Regions from separate parts of the Pseudomonas sp. SA233 genome, predicted to be linked through region 1. Evidence: riboswitches for the same ligand, from Rfam matches in the RefSeq annotation. Region 1 holds a riboswitch; each other region holds the start of a gene.
The links. A riboswitch is a leader RNA that binds a small molecule or an ion and turns the genes downstream of it on or off. The one in region 1 is predicted to bind cobalamin.
Positions count from the first base shown of each region.

Region 2: another riboswitch for cobalamin. It lies ahead of cobO (cob(I)yrinic acid a,c-diamide adenosyltransferase); the one in region 1 lies ahead of M1D87_RS09975 (TonB-dependent receptor).
Region 3: another riboswitch for cobalamin. It lies ahead of cobW (cobalamin biosynthesis protein CobW); the one in region 1 lies ahead of M1D87_RS09975 (TonB-dependent receptor).
Region 4: another riboswitch for cobalamin. It lies ahead of M1D87_RS14525 (CbtB domain-containing protein); the one in region 1 lies ahead of M1D87_RS09975 (TonB-dependent receptor).

Region 1 is NZ_CP096449.1:2,170,920-2,173,112, forward strand. It holds gene M1D87_RS09975 (TonB-dependent receptor) at 1-880, opposite strand, end outside; cobalamin riboswitch at 990-1,197, opposite strand; gene nhaR (transcriptional activator NhaR) at 1,233-2,126, opposite strand.
Region 2 is NZ_CP096449.1:1,358,542-1,360,734, forward strand. It holds gene M1D87_RS06320 (hypothetical protein) at 1-505, opposite strand, end outside; cobalamin riboswitch at 673-892, shown strand; gene cobO (cob(I)yrinic acid a,c-diamide adenosyltransferase) at 1,011-1,622, shown strand; gene M1D87_RS06330 (cobyrinate a,c-diamide synthase) at 1,619-2,193, shown strand, end outside.
Region 3 is NZ_CP096449.1:2,759,443-2,761,635, reverse strand. It holds gene cobN (cobaltochelatase subunit CobN) at 1-193, opposite strand, end outside; gene cobW (cobalamin biosynthesis protein CobW) at 197-1,264, opposite strand; cobalamin riboswitch at 1,365-1,577, opposite strand; gene M1D87_RS12900 (branched-chain amino acid aminotransferase) at 2,051-2,193, shown strand, end outside.
Region 4 is NZ_CP096449.1:3,112,481-3,114,673, forward strand. It holds gene M1D87_RS14520 (GNAT family N-acetyltransferase) at 1-376, shown strand, start outside; cobalamin riboswitch at 788-1,010, shown strand; gene M1D87_RS14525 (CbtB domain-containing protein) at 1,104-1,292, shown strand; gene M1D87_RS14530 (CbtA family protein) at 1,302-1,988, shown strand; gene M1D87_RS14535 (cobalamin biosynthesis protein) at 1,988-2,193, shown strand, end outside.

The DNA.
Region 1 (2,193 bases):
GGGTCCATTCATCGACGTAATGCTGCACGTCGTCCTGCACGTTGTAGTTCTTCTTGCGCAGGCTGCTGCGGTAGTGGCCGTCGATCAGCGGGGTGCCGTAGTAGTTGGCAGGCTGCGCATCGCCGCGGTCGTGAGCGAGGGTGAAGCTGAGGTCGTCGCTGGCATCGAAGCGCAGCGCGGCGCTCAGCGCCAGGCTGCGTGACGGGGTGCGGTCGACCCAACCGTTACCGGTTTGCTGGTTCAGGGCCAGGCGGTAGCTCAGGCGCTCACCGAGGCTGCCGCCGCTGTCCAGGCCGAGCTGCTGGCGGTCCCACGAACCGTAGCCCAGGCGCAGGTGGTTGCGTACCTCGCCGGCAAACGGCTTTTTCGGGATCACGTTGACCACCGCCCCGGTGGCGCCTTCGCCATACAGCACCGAAGCCGGGCCGCGAATGACATCGATGCGCTCGACCATCCACGGGTCGACCGGGAACGTCTGGGTGCCGGCACCGGTGTACAGGCGTGCGCCGTCGAACAAGGTCATCACCGAGCCGTGCCCGGTAAAACCGCGGGCGGACAGCCCCGTGCCGCCGTCGCCAGGGGAGCCGATGTAGCTGATGCCTGCTGAGCGGGTCACCGCGTCCTGCACGGTGAGGTTGTTGCGCTGCTGGATCTGCTCGGCGCTGATGCTGCTGGTGCTGGCCGGTGTCTCCAGGGCGCTGAGGCCCAGGCGCGAACCAGCCTGGGTCGGTGTGGCCAGGTCGATGGCGTGGCTGTCGAGCGTGTCGGTGATGGCCGTGGAGGGCAGGGCCAGTGGTTGTCGCTCGAGGTCATCGGCCAGGGCCGGCAGGGAAACGGCCAGGCAGGCCGCCAAGGGGTGAAGCTTGAAGATACGGGACATGTCGTTCCACTACTGCAGGAATGAATGGATCCCGGTGGAAAACACGCAAAGGCGCACCGTGCACGCAGGCGCACGCACGGATACCGGCCTGCGCCCGCCCACCGCGGGTTGCCAAGTGAAGCTCCAGGCCGGTCTCCGGGCTTGCGAGGGGCATGAAACCTTCACCTTCCCATGCAAGTGCACAGTGGTATCTCGAAGGGTTCGCTCGCTTACCGTTGCGGGGGCAGCGCCGGACTTGTCGTGGGCAACACGACGCACCGGCTTCCCGTTTCACCCTGCGCGCGGCGGCGCAGGGCACCTGAAACTGGCGGGCATATGACCATTGAAACGCGGGAGGCGTCAAATCTGCCTGCTACCAATGAAACAACTCTCGTCGCGCCCCCTCGGTAATCGCCACGATCCCCGGGTGCTTGACCTTGCGCTCCACCGAAATGGCATAGAACGACTCGTGCACCGCCTCGGTCTGCCCGATCAGCTCCACGCCGTACTGGCGGCACACTTCCTCGGCGATCACGCTGGGCGCAACGAAGATGCCGCTGCCCGACTGCCCGAATGCCTGCATCAATGCACTGTCATCGAACTCGCCCACGATCCGTGGCTGCACCTGCTGCTCACCCAGCCAGCGCAGCAGGCGGCTGCGTACCACGGTTTCCTGCCCGGGGATAAGCAATGGCGCATCCTGCAGGCAGGCGGGGAAGGGGCCTTCCAGGCGTTGTGCCAGCGCCGGGGTGGCGAAGAAGCTCAACCCACACTCGCCCAGTTTCTGGCTATAACCCTTGATGTCCAGGTGGCTGGGCATGGGGCTGTCGGAAATCACCAGGTCCAGGCGCTGGATCGCCAGGTCGGCCAGCAGCCGTTCGAGCTTGTCTTCGCGGCAGTTGATGCGCAGCACGTCGTCCAGCTCCATGGTCGGTGCCAGCAGGCGGTAGACGATGGACTTGGGCACCACGTCCGCCACACCCACGCGGAACAGGATCTGCTCCTGCGGGCCGGCCCGCAGCATGGCCTCCAGTTCGCTTCCCAGCTGGAACATCTGCTCGGCATAGATCAGCGTCTGGCGCCCGGTTTCGGTCAATTCCAGCTGGCGCCCCACGCGCTGAAACAGCTCCAGACCATAGGTCTGCTCGAACAGGCTGATCTGACCGCTGATGGTTTGCGGGGTCAGGTTCAACTGTTCGCTGGCGCGGGCGATGCTGCCGGTCTTGGCCACGGCCCAGAAGTAGTGCAACTGCCGATAGTTGAGCATCGGTATCGTTCCGGATTCGTAAAAACCGAAGTATAACCGCTGAAAATACGAATTTTCCGGATGTGTT
Region 2 (2,193 bases), 810 kb from region 1:
ACGGGAAGTACCAGGCGATGGCACAGGCGGTATGTTTCTGCAGATCGTCGACCAGGTCCTGCAGTTCCTCGGGGCTGGCATGCTGGCCAGCCTTCCACGGGCTGATGAACAGCGCACCAGCTTTCAACTGGCTGGGGTAGGCCACCTGGCGCGCGAGGGCAGTGGTCTGCTGCAGGGCGTCGGCCATGTCCAGCCTCGCGATTCTTGGCCAGCGCTGACTGACACTGAGGTACAGCGCTTCATCGGCACTGCTGATCGACAGGTCGCAGCGCCCTTCGTGTTCACCTTCGTCGCGCTGCTTCTTGCCGGCAAACTGCTGCAGCGCCGCCAGTTCGGCTTGCCAGGCCGCTGCGGCAAGCAGCCCCGTATTGGCGGCGGCGCCATGCCAGTAAGGTGCTTCGGCATCGCCGGCAAACTGGTTGAAGCGGTCGATACAGTCGCCCCAGCGCTCCAGCACCGGGGCAAGAAACTCCAGGCGCGGGTTGTTGATGATCTGGCCTCGCATGCTGCGCTCTCCTGTTGTAGTTGTGATCGCGTTCAGCTGAAAGTGATGGCTATGTGATATCACTGTATTCAGTGTGGCACAACCAGGTGAATTGGCCATTACCCAGGCGGAGCCTGTTCGGCTGCAAAGCGGCCCGCTTCGATTGACGCTCCCGGTGCAACCCTCTAACCTTCGCGCGTGTTTCAGGTGCCCTGCCAGCCCCGACTGGGCAGGGTGAAACTGGGAAGCCGGTGGGTGCCAGCATGGCGCGATTCCGGCGCTGCCCCCGCAACGGTAGGTGAGTCGCGGCCGCGCAGGGCCACTGGGTGCCAGCACCCGGGAAGGCGCGCAGGCCTGGGCCAAGGCCCGCTCACAAGCCCGGAGACCGGCCTGATACTGCCAACGGCATCACGGAGGGTGATGCGCGGTGCACCGTGGCGTACGGCCACGGCCCCTGCGCGTTCTCCGTCTGCCCGCCTTTTACCTGTCGCCGCGTTGCCGTGGCGACAGCCAGCGGAGAACCCTGATGAGCGAATCCACCGAACGCGACGAACGCCACCTGGCGCGCATGCAGCGCAAGAAGGCGATCATCGACGAACGCATCGCCAATTCCCCCAACGAATGCGGCCTGCTGCTGGTGCTGACCGGCAACGGCAAGGGCAAGAGCAGCTCGGCCTTCGGTATGCTCGCGCGCGCCCTGGGCCATGGCATGCAGTGCGGTGTGGTGCAGTTCATCAAGGGCCGCAACAGCACCGGCGAAGAGCTGTTCTTCCGCCGCTTCCCCGAGCAGGTGCGCTACCACGTGATGGGCGAGGGCTTTACCTGGGAAACCCAGGATCGCCAGCGCGACATTGCCGCCGCCGAAGCAGCCTGGGCCGTTTCGCGCCAGTTGCTGCAAGATCCGAGCGTGCAGTTCGTGGTGCTCGATGAACTGAACATCGCCCTCAAGCACGGCTACCTCGACCTTGACCAGGTGCTGTCCGACATCCAGGCCCGCCCACCGATGCAGCATGTGATCGTCACTGGCCGTGCCGCGAAACCCGAGATGATCGAGCTGGCCGACACCGTTACCGAAATGGGCATGCTCAAGCACGCGTTCCAGGCCGGTATACGTGCACAGAAGGGCGTGGAACTGTGAGCCAGCCGCGCCATTGCCCTGCCGTACTGATCGCGGCACCGGCCTCTGGTCAGGGCAAGACCACCGTCACCGCCGCGTTGGCCCGGCTGCACCGCAACCTTGGGCGCAAAGTGCGGGTGTTCAAGTGCGGCCCCGACTTTCTCGACCCGATGATCCTTGAGCGAGCCAGCGGCGCGCCGGTGTACCAGCTCGACCTGTGGATGATCGGCGCCGATGAAAGCCGCCGCCTGCTGTGGGAAGCCGCCGGCGAGGCCGACCTGATCCTGATCGAAGGGGTGATGGGGCTGTTCGACGGCACGCCGTCCAGCGCCGACCTGGCGCGCCACTTCGGCGTGCCGGTGCTGGCGGTGATCGACGGCACGGCCATGGCCCAGACCTTCGGCGCGCTGGCCCTGGGCCTGGCACGCTACCAGGCGGACCTGCCGTTTGCCGGTGTGTTGGCCAACCGGGTGGGCAGCCTGCGCCACGCGCAGCTGCTGGAAGGTAGCCTGACCGAAGGCCTGCGCTGGTATGGCGGCTTGTCCCGCGAGCGCGGTATAGAGCTACCCAGCCGTCACCTGGGGCTGGTCCA
Region 3 (2,193 bases), 590 kb from region 1:
GGTTCTGTACCTGCATCGGGTTGGCCAGGCGCAGGCTGGGGTAATCCTCGGGCAATTGCTCGGCGGTATCGGCGAGCAATGCCAGGTGCGAATCGCCGCTGCAGAGAATCACCAGCTCGGCGGGCGTCTGGCCGAGGTCGGCAATGCTGTCATCCGGCACGAAGCCGCCGGGCTGGGTCCGCAGCAGGTGCATGGGTCAGGCGCCCAGTGCCTGGCGCAGGCGCGCTTCCAGCTGGGCGGCGTCGAGGTCCTGGCCGATCAGCACCAGGCGGGTGATGCGCGGCTCGTCGACGCGCCAGGCGCGGTCGAAGTGCTTGTCGAAACGGGTGCCCACGCCTTGTACCAGCAGGCGCATCGGCTTGCCCGGGATGGCAGCGAAGCCTTTGGCACGCAGGATGCCGAATTCCACCACCAGCTGGGTCAGGGCGTCGAGCAGCAGGCTTTCGTCGGCCTCGGGCAGGTCGATGGAGATGGAGTCGAAGGCGTCGTGGTCATGATCGTCATGGTCATCACCGTCATGGTGGGAATCATGGTGGGTACGGCGACCATCGATGTGCGCCTCGGACTCGGCGCCCACACCCAGCAGCACCTCCAGCGGCAGCTTGCCGCTGCTGGCCTCGACAACCTTGACCGCCGGAGGCAGTTCTTCGGCCACCTCGGCGCGCACCTTGGCCAGGCCTTCGGCGTCGATCAGGTCGGCCTTGTTCAGCACCACCAGGTCGGCGCTGGCCAGCTGGTCGGCGAACAGTTCGTGCAGCGGCGACTCGTGGTCCAGGTTGGGGTCGAGCTTGCGCTGGGCATCGACCTGGTCCGGGTAGGCGGCAAAGGTGCCGGCGGCCACGGCCGGGCTGTCGACGACCGTGATCACCGCGTCGACGGTGCAGGCATTGCGGATTTCCGGCCACTGGAAGGCTTGCACCAGCGGTTTGGGCAGAGCCAGGCCGCTGGTTTCGATGAGGATATGGTCCAGGTCGCCACGGCGTGCCACCAGCTCGCGCATCACCGGGAAGAACTCTTCCTGCACGGTGCAGCACAGGCAGCCGTTGGCCAGCTCGTAGACGCGGCCGGTGGCTTCTTCCTCGGTGCAACCGATGCTGCACTGCTTGAGGATTTCGCCGTCGATGCCCAGCTCGCCGAACTCGTTGACGATTACCGCAATGCGGCGGCCCTGGGCGTTGTCGAGCATGTGGCGCAGCAAGGTAGTCTTGCCCGAGCCGAGGAAGCCGGTGACGATGGTGACGGGGAGCTTGGCCAGTGTTTTCATGTCGCATTGCCCTTGGCAGATTGGCGCGGGCATGCAGGACGACAACCGCAGGCCAGGCCGGCCGGGCTTGTTCGCCACCGGATCACCCCGCCCGGTTGAAAGTCGAAAACGTGACGAGGCAGGTCTCCTGGCTTGCACCGTTCCATGTGCCCGCTGGTGCAGCGGTCTGGCGGGATGACGCCTTCCCGCGCGCGGGCGCAGTGGCTGTGTCGATCCGTTGTCGGTGCTTACAGTTGCGGGGGCAGCCGCGGCTTGTACCGCGTTCCCGTCTTAGCTTCGGCCTGGCCGAAGAACCTCGAAGTGGCAAGGCTACGCAGTGGCTGGCGGGTGGTCAACCATTGGCTCGCCTCGATTCTTGTAGCGCCTGTGAGATCGAGCGCCGCCCGCGCGGCGCTTCGCAGCACAAGGCTGCTCCTACATCTGTTTCGGGCCAATTATTCCTGAGGCAAAGGCGCGCGGTCCCTTGGTGTCCACCTCGATATCGTGCCGGACAAACAAGGCGGTCGCGCGCATTGGTACAGGCGTTACTGGCCCGAAACAGATGTAGGAGCAGCCTTGTGCTGCGAAGCGCCGCGCGGGCGGCGCGCGCTCTCACAGGCACTGAAAATGTTGTGGCGAGCACCTCGCAGCCCCGCTGCAATACCTGCGCCGTGCCGCAATAAATGCATTGCAGGCTATCAATTCGTGACTGGCCGTTCCCGATCTGCCACGGATGTATTATGGTGGCGTGGTGCGCATATAACAGCAGCCCGAGCAATCGGGCACTTGCAAGACAATGAGGGTGTCATGAGCAACGAAAGCATTAATTGGGACAAGCTGGGTTTCGACTACATCAAGACCGACAAACGCTACCTGTCCGTATGGCGCAATGGCGAGTGGGACAAGGGCACCCTGACCGAAGACAACGTACTGCACATCAGTGAAGGCTC
Region 4 (2,193 bases), 940 kb from region 1:
GAGCGTTGCCGATATCGAGCACAGCCTTTTTGGCGAGGGCAGCACCGTGCATAGCCTGATGTGCGAGCGCGATGGCCGGGCAATCGGCTTTGCCGTGTATTTCTACAGCTACTCGACCTGGCTCGGGCGCAACGGCATCTACCTGGAAGACCTGTACATAACGCCCGAGCAGCGCGGCGACGGTGCCGGACGGCAATTGCTGCGGCACATCGCCCGCGAGGCGGTGGCGAAGAATTGCGGACGGCTGGAATGGAGCGTACTGGACTGGAACGAGCCGGCTATCGGCTTCTATCAGAAGCTGGGGGCCGAAGCGCAGGATGAGTGGGTGCGCTACCGGTTGGATGGCGAGAAGCTGGCGGCGTTTGCCCGGGGCTGACCGGGGGGATGCTCACGGCATAGACCACTACAGGCCGAACCGGCTTACATGAGGGCTTGAGTGTGCATGCCTTGAGCTTTTCAGCGCCTGTGAGATCGAGCGCCGCCCGCGCGGCGCTTCGCGGCACAAGGCCGCTCCTACATCTGTTTCCGGCCAATTACTCCTGTGCCAAGTGGGTTGCCGCCTTGGTGCTTGGCTGAAGATTGATGAGGAGCAGTCGTGCGCCCTTCGATATCGGAATGGAACAAACAAGACGGACAGAGGTGAACTCACAGGAGTAACTGGCCCGAAACAGATGTAGGAGCGGCCTTGTGCCGCGAAGCGCCGCGCGGGCGGCGCTCGATCTCCCAGGCACTGCAAAACCAAAGCCCTACCATCAGGGCAATTGACGCCAGCCCCGCCCCATGGTCTCCTTATGCCTCGCGTTCAGGTGCCCCCGATGGGGGTGAAACGGGAAACCGGTGCGTCACAGGCCCTCCAGCAGGGCCGGACAAGGCCGGTGCTGCCCCCGCAACGGTAAGCGAGCGAAGCGTCTGTACCACTGTGCCTGATCCCCGGCATGGGAAGGTGACGCTTTCCAGGAGCCTGGCTCCTCCTCGCAAGCCCGGAGACCGGCCTGGCGTTCATGAACACCCCGCGGTGGGCGGGCGCTGTTGCATTCCCCTGGGCTGCCACGCTCGGGGCTGCCGCGCTTGCCCGTTGCCCACAAAAAGCAGAGGAACGCGTCATGCCCGTCACCAGCGCCAAGCAACACAGCATTACCACCCCCGTCACCCTCAGCCAGCGTGTCGTCATCGCCATCGGCGCCAGCCTGCTGGGCCTGTGTCTGGTGTACTTCGCCGGCTTTTCGCACATCGAGGCCGTGCACAACGCCGCCCACGACACCCGCCACAGCGCCGCATTCCCCTGCCACTGAGTACGCCCGATGATCACACGCATTGCCCGCACCGCGGGCTTCAGCGGGTTGCTGGCGGCCTTGCTGCTGACCCTGCTGCAGAGCTTTTGGGTCGCCCCACTGATTCTCGAGGCAGAAACCTACGAATCCTCGGCCCCCGTTGCCGAGCACGAGCATGTTGGCGAAGTGGCAGCGCATGAACACAGCGCCGAAGCCTGGGCACCTGAAGACGGCTGGCAGCGAGTGCTGTCCACCACCGGCGGCAACCTGGTAGTCGCGGTCGGCTTCGCCCTGATTCTCACCGCCCTGTACAGCCTGCGTGAACCCAAGCGAGCCGGCACCGGCGCACTCTGGGGCCTGGCCGGCTTCGCTGTGTTCTGCCTGGCCCCGACCCTGGGCCTGCCGCCGGAACTGCCAGGTACTGCCGCAGCCGACCTGGGGCAACGCCAGGCTTGGTGGATCGGCACCGCCAGTGCCACCGCGCTGGGCCTGGCCCTGCTGGTGTTCGCTCGCCACTGGTTGCTGAGGGCGCTGGGCGCTGTGCTGCTGGTCATTCCCCATGTGATCGGTGCGCCGCAACCCGAAGTGCACGAGAGCCTGGCCCCCGCCGCCTTGGAAACCCAGTTCAAAGTGGCCTCCTGGCTGACCAACGCCGCATTCTGGCTGGCCCTGGGCCTGCTCAGCGCCTGGCTGTTCCGGCGCTCCAGCCAGGCCTGATGCCTGCCTTCTACGCCGGTTTCGGCTGTCGTCGGGGTTGCCCGGCGGATACGCTGCAAATCTTGCTACGCCAGGCCCTGGCCACCCAGGGCCTGGCGTTGGCTGACCTGCAAGGCATCGCCAGCATCAGCCTGAAGGCCGACGAACCCGGCTTGCAGCAACTGGCCGAACGCCTCGGTCTGCCTTTGGTGTTGTACGATACCGC